DNA from 3 places in the Bacillus cereus group sp. Bce041 genome. Region 2 is predicted to be linked to each of the others. Evidence: predicted binding sites of a transcription regulator. Region 2 holds the regulator's gene; each other region holds the start of a gene.

Region 1 (2,281 bases), on a different contig from region 2:
TAATAAACTCAAAATACATTTATGTTAAATACCAAATAGTTAAACTTAAATTCCTTTTCATATGTATTTCCAGCAAATATTGCTCCAACATTATTTCTTATTTAACTCAAAAATATATTATGTATAGCTTCACTAGATAAGATAATTTTTCTTTATCTACATTCCAAAGATTCATTGATATTCTGTGAAAAGTCTAGTTTATACATCTAGTTAAACAAAAATGTTAACGCTTACATTTTTGTTAAGATTCATTAACTAATTATCACTTCTCATAATAACATTCATGCTTATATTATCTTCATTCAAATCTAATTACTGCAAATTTTAATTTTGTATATCGAAGGTTATCTCACCTATTTTAGCAATCCCCCCCTAAAAGCACTTCTATACCAAACAAACTTTTTCAAAATTCATTTTCTAATAAACCTCCCACTAATTTTTTAGAGTTTTCTGTAATAAATTCGACATGTGATCTTGCATTTTATATTAACAAATTTAAGTCACATAAGTTGTGAATGTTTTTTGTATATTTCCCTTCCCTTATATGTCTAACAAAAACAAATAATATATTTTATAAAAGAAAAAAATATATTTAAAAAGATTATTAAAACGGTATTTCCAGCTAATTAGGCCAACTGATATAAAAATAACCTTCAAAATAATTATGTTATTTTTATACGAAAAAGATTATATTAGTAGCTCAAATTTTTATTTGTGTTTGTAATGGGATGTTTTCCTCACATTGAGATTCAACTAAATCGCCCTTCTCTTCAGAGGTAGGGTTGTTTTGGGTTATATAATGATATACCATGCCAACAAATACAGATCCACCAATAATATTTCCAATTGTAACTGGAATTAAATTATAAATAGCCCCACTAAAAGAAATTGTATTAGGATGTGGAGATATCAGGGAGATTGCAAATAGCGATAAATTTGCAATACTATGTTCATATCCAGATAAAAAGAAAGTAAAAACCAATAACATCATAACAATTATTTTTGCTGTATCCCCTTTTACTTGAGAAGGAAGGAAGCATGCTAGACAAACAAGCCAATTACATAGAATAGCTTTGAAAAATAGCTGTATTGTCGGAGTATTCATTTTTACTTCAACAACATTACTTATCAAATGTTCATATTCAATTTGATCAAAAATACCAGTACCATAAAATAATAATGCAAAAAATATTGCACCTACCAGATTACCTAAAAAACAAGCACCCCAATTACGACAAGTATCTAAGACCGTTGTTTTTTTTTGTAAGGTCGAAATTGTAAAATACATTGTATTCCCAGTAAATAATTCCGCTCCACCATATATTATTAATATAAGTGCAATTCCAAAAAATAAAGAAGCACTTAAATAAGTTGCAGGTGAATTTACAACGTGAAAAAAATCCCCTAATTTAAAACATAATACTATAATAAATCCAATATAGATGCCAGCTAGTAATGCACGAACAAAATATTGTATTGGGTTTATATCTAATATTTGTTTCTTCTTTTGTGCAAGTTTTATAGCATCAGCTATCCCTTGTTCTAACATAAAATTACACACTCCTTTAGTTCATGGTTATTATAAATAATCCTAAGAATAAACTACATGTTTCAATATTCACTTTCAAGATTTTGTTCAATATTTCACAAAATAAACATACTCACTTTACGAAATGATTCAAATGATGTGCAATCTGCTATATTCACTAAATCCTAGAAGGTGCATAATACACGAATATACCTAGTCAATATAGAATAAAAGAATAATTAATCTGGTATAAAAAGTTTTAATTTATCATGTTTAGGAAAAGCACTTCATCTTAATTTTTACTTGTATAGTGACGCATCAGGAAATTAATTATATTTATACAAAAAACTTTAATTTTAGGTACAGTGTGTTTATATGCGTTACTCTTTAAAAATTGAAGAAATACTACTATCAGCAAACATATTCAACATTTTCCATCTGAAATATCTTAGTAACATTTTTAAAATTTGCCTCTAACCTATGAGTTTAATGGGATCATCTTTGTATCTCATTACCCGAATAAAGATAATTTGTGACATATTTTAAAATAAACTATATATCAAGCAATCTGCTTTTTAAAATTGTTATAATATGAACGAACATCATTGCTCAACACTTCACAATCAAAAAGGAGAAATTGATATGAGAAAACGAAAACGCTTAGTAATAATCGGTAATAGTATATCTAGTTTACGCTGTATTGAACAGATTTTAATACAAAATCCTAATATGTATAGCATTTCTATTTTCAGT
Region 2 (2,281 bases):
CCCTAATGGTCTCGTTAATAATTCCATTCTGTCTAGTTGTTTACGGCGACTTTGAGCACGTTTGGTTGTAGAAGCGCGAGCTATATTCTTTTGAACGAAGTCCTCAAGTTTTGCGATTTCATCTTGTTGTTTTTCGTAACGTTTCATTTCTTGCTCATATAATGCTGATTTTAAGTCTAAATATTTACTGTAGTTACCAACAAATCGTCTGCTTTCTTTATTCGAAATTTCATATACTTGTGTAACGAGTTTGTCTAAGAAATAACGGTCATGTGAGACGATTAATATTGCGCCAGGATAACCTTGCAAATATTGCTCAAGCCATGTTAATGTTTCGATGTCTAAATGGTTTGTAGGCTCGTCCAAAATAAGTAAGTCTGGTTTTGTTAATAATAATTTCCCGAGAGCTAATCTTGTTTTTTGCCCGCCGCTTAAAGTAGAGATCGTCGTCTGGTGCGTTTCAACTGGGAAGCCAAGGCCGCTTAAAATGGAGCGAATATCCGCTTCATATTGATATCCACCTTGATCTTTATAATTGAGTTGTAGTTGGTCATAATCAGCTAACAATCTTTCATATGTAGCTTCGTTTGAAAAGTTTTCTTCTTTTCCCATTTCTTGCTCAAGCCTTCGAAGTTTTGTCTCCATTTGCTGTAAGTGGGTAAAGACGGTTAGCATTTCATCCCAAATTGTTAAAGACGTTTCTAGTCCAGTATTTTGAGCTAAATATCCGATTGAGACATCTTTCGGTTTTATAATTTCGCCACCATCATGAGATAATTCACCAGCGATAATTTTTAATAATGTAGATTTTCCTGCTCCATTCCTTCCAACTAATGCGATACGATCTTTTGTTTGTACTTCCAATTTTATGTTTGCAAGAATCGTTTCTGCACCGTATAATTTCGAAAGCGCGTTTACTTGTAATAAAATCAATGTTTTCACCTCAAATAATTTCTTAACTTTGCCATGTTTATATTTCTCAATCATACTAAAAATAGTGTATAGTTTAAAATAAAGAGAGAATACTTCTTCTCTTTATTATACAAGGAATTTAATGAGTGCTAAACTTCTGTATTTGATTAAAGTATATGAATAAAGATAGGAAGAGAGGAGAGGTCATATGGATCAGCAAAAGATTCCACAAGCCACTGCTAAAAGATTGCCTCTATACTATCGATTTATCCAAAACTTATCTCTTTCTGGTAAGCAGCGTGTTTCATCGGCCGAATTGAGTGAGGCAGTAAAAGTAGATTCCGCAACAATACGAAGAGATTTTTCGTATTTTGGAGCGTTAGGGAAAAAGGGATATGGATATAACGTAAATTATTTATTATCATTTTTCCGCGAAACACTTGATCAAGATGATATAACACGTGTAGCACTTATTGGAGTAGGTAATTTAGGGACCGCTTTCTTACATTATAATTTCACGAAAAACAATAATACAAAAATTGAAATGGCATTTGATGTTAGTGAAGAGAAAGTTGGAACAGAAATCGGGGGCATTCCTGTATATCATTTAGATGAATTAGAAGAGAGATTATCAAATGATATACAAGTGGCAATATTAACAGTACCGGCTACAGTAGCACAAGCTGTAGCAGATAGATTAGCTGAAACAAGCGTGCACGGTATTTTGAATTTCACACCAGCGCGATTAAACGTATCAGAGAATATTAGAATTCATCATATTGACTTAGCTGTAGAGTTACAAACATTAGTTTACTTTTTGAAAAACTATCCACAATAAAACGCAGAGGAAGCGACCTCTGCGTTTTATTATTGTTTCTTCTTTGTGAATTTAACTAATATAAGGCGAAGTGCCAAATTAAAATCAATTGTTGCCATAACTGCAAATAGTATTGTCCACATATTCCAGATTGTATCTGTCACGTTCGTAATGGCGAAGCGTGTAAAGATACATCCAAGAAGGAAGTATAGTGCAGCCATGAACAATGGTGAGTTTCTCATACAAAAAATCCTCCGATAAAGCCTTGCATTTTTTCAGCTTCTTTAATCATTTCTTGAATTTGTTCATTGCTCATAAAAATTTGCCCAATAGCGACTAATGTATTCATCGCAACATGAGCTGCAATCGGAACGATAATACGTTTCGTCTTCACATATAAGAAGGCGAATACGAGCCCCATAGCAGTGTATACCAATAAGTGAGTAAAATCAAAATGAATTGCTGCGAATACAAGCGAACTAATGATAGCTGCGATAAAGAAGTTAAACTTCTTATAAAGCGTGCCGAATAGAATTTTTCTAAATACGATTT
Region 3 (2,281 bases), on a different contig from region 2:
TAATCCAATATTTATGAGCAGAAAGTATTTACTCATAAATATTGGAAATACACAATAAAAAAATTTATAAAAAGGGACATGCTCAATTCTTACACTTTTTTTGCAATGCTCTTGGAACATATACACAAAAAGGTTCGCTTTCCATGTAATCCCCCGTCATCGCAAATGCCCTAGAACGAGATCCCCCACAAACATATCGAAACTCACAAACACCGCATTTGCCTTTATAATTGTCTGGATTACGAAGGCTTTGAAAAACAGGAGAGTTTCGATAAATTTCAGCTATCGGTGTTGATTTAATATTCCCGGTTTTAATCGGCAATAGCCCACTTGGGTATACATCTCCAATATGAGAAATAAATACAACTCCATTTCCATCATTTACTCCTTTTGGAGCGCGTCCAAATTCATTAAATCCTTCCGTCATCCCTTCCATCAGTACATCTCTATATTGAATAATTTGATCTATCTTTTTAATTCCCTTCATTTTTTCTTGAAGAACAACGCGTCTATAGTGCTGAGCAGCTGTGGTTTTTATATCAAAAGAAACAGTTCTACTTAGCTGGTATAGCCAGCGGAACACTCTTTCATGTTGAATTGGTGAAATCATATCTTTCTCTTTACCACGTCCTGTTGGGACTAAGAAAAATACACTCCACAACACACAATCTAATTCTTCTACTAAATTTGCCATATCTTTAAGTACACTCAAATTATAATTAGAAACAACTGTATTAATTTGAATAGGGATTTTTAATTCATTTAAATGATGAATTGCATCCATTGTTAATTTAAATGACCCCTCTGTTCCTCTAAAATGATCGTGTACTTCAGCTGTTGGTCCATCTATACTAAATGCCCATCTAGCAATCCCAACATCTTTTGCTTTTTTAATCGCTTCTTTAGTAACTTTTGGAGTAGCACTGGGTGTCATGGAAACCCGAATACCTTTCTTCACCGCGTATTCAGCAATATCATATATATCCGAACGCATTAATGGATCCCCACCAGTAAAAACCAGCATCGGATTATCCATTTCATATATATCATCAATTAGTTTTTTTCCTTCTTCTAATGTTAACTCAAAAGGATCACGATAATGCTGAGCTTCAGCACGACAATGTAGACATTTTAATTCACATGCTCTTGTTAACTCCCATATTACAATAAATGGGTTTTTATTATAATCACGATTTATCAAAAAGAAAGCCTCCCATCAACTTACATACTATATTGTAAAATTATATGTGCATTTATGTTGTGAGATTTATCACGCATAAGTTTTTAGCATTTAAAAATCCCTCACCAAAATAGATGAAATTAAGATAAAAAAGCACTCACCTATAAATAGGAGAGTGCTTTTTATTTTAAAAATATCTTAAATATTTATATTTTATTTCTTTTTTATATAAATTCGATTTACTTATTGTTTCTATTAGATTTCATCAAATCATATATTAATAAATCCAATTCTCTACTATAACAAATTACCTTTTCATGAGTGAATCCATACTGCTTAACAAGCGATATTAATTCCTCTTTTTTTCAATTACTTGATTTAATTTCTTATAGTTAGACATAGTTTTTGTACACTCCCGTCTCACCTACATACAGGTCATCTAGGCAGCATTTTTGTTAGATGTTCTATTTAAAACACAGCTATTTATAATATATATTTCCCCTTAACACCCATATACAATACATTTACAAATATCAAATACAAAATCTATGAACTTAAAAAGTTATACCTACTTAACTTATTACACACCTTTATATGCTTGTTTATATACTTCTTTTAATTCTGAAATCAATGGAAGTTTCGGATTTGCTGGTGTACATTGATCTTCAAATGCTCTTTCTGATAAGACATCCACAACATTTTCAAATGCTTCTTGTTTTACTCCTTGTCCTGCAATACTCATATTAATATTCAATTTTTTTCCAAGGCTGATAATTGCTTGCACAAGAGATTCTACCCCTTCTTCCACTGTACTTGCTGGCAGCCCCAATGTTCTTGCAATATATGCATAACGTTCATCTGCCACAAAATGCTCATATTTTGGGAACAATGCATGTTTTCTCGGCTTAATAGCATTATAGCGAATTACATGCGGCATTAAGATTGCGTTAGCGCGTCCATGTGGAATGTGAAATTCTGGTCCAAGCTTATGCGCCAAACTATGATTAATACCAAGAAATGCATTTGCAAAAGCCATACCTGCAATTGCAGAAGCATTATGCATTTTCTCACGTGCTTCTTCATCATTTCCATTTTTATATG

The links. The regulator Rex, encoded in region 2, represses fermentation and respiration genes when NADH is low (regulators of the CRP and FNR family bind a similar motif). The targets are predictions, from matches to a motif close to TTGTGAAATATTTCACAA.
Region 1: ACUN13_RS29250 (formate/nitrite transporter family protein) is a predicted target of Rex. The motif match lies at 1,633-1,650, and genes of this name have one in related genera.
Region 3: ACUN13_RS29215 (TIGR04053 family radical SAM/SPASM domain-containing protein) is a predicted target of Rex. The motif match lies at 1,259-1,276, and genes of this name have one in related genera.

The regions. Positions count from the first base shown of each region.
Region 1 covers NZ_JBQXON010000020.1:40,428-42,708, reverse strand. Annotated here, with positions in the region: gene ACUN13_RS29250 (formate/nitrite transporter family protein) at 701-1,549, opposite strand; gene ACUN13_RS29245 (FAD-dependent oxidoreductase) at 2,171-2,281, shown strand, end outside.
Region 2 covers NZ_JBQXON010000032.1:9,100-11,380, reverse strand. Annotated here, with positions in the region: gene ACUN13_RS31350 (ABC-F family ATP-binding cassette domain-containing protein) at 1-933, opposite strand, end outside; gene ACUN13_RS31345 (redox-sensing transcriptional repressor Rex) at 1,121-1,750, shown strand; gene ACUN13_RS31340 (YdiK family protein) at 1,780-1,971, opposite strand; gene ACUN13_RS31335 (CPBP family intramembrane glutamic endopeptidase) at 1,968-2,281, opposite strand, start outside.
Region 3 covers NZ_JBQXON010000020.1:31,452-33,732, reverse strand. Annotated here, with positions in the region: gene ACUN13_RS29215 (TIGR04053 family radical SAM/SPASM domain-containing protein) at 83-1,201, opposite strand; partial or broken gene ACUN13_RS29210 (Spo0E family sporulation regulatory protein-aspartic acid phosphatase) at 1,420-1,580, opposite strand; gene adhE (bifunctional acetaldehyde-CoA/alcohol dehydrogenase) at 1,761-2,281, opposite strand, start outside.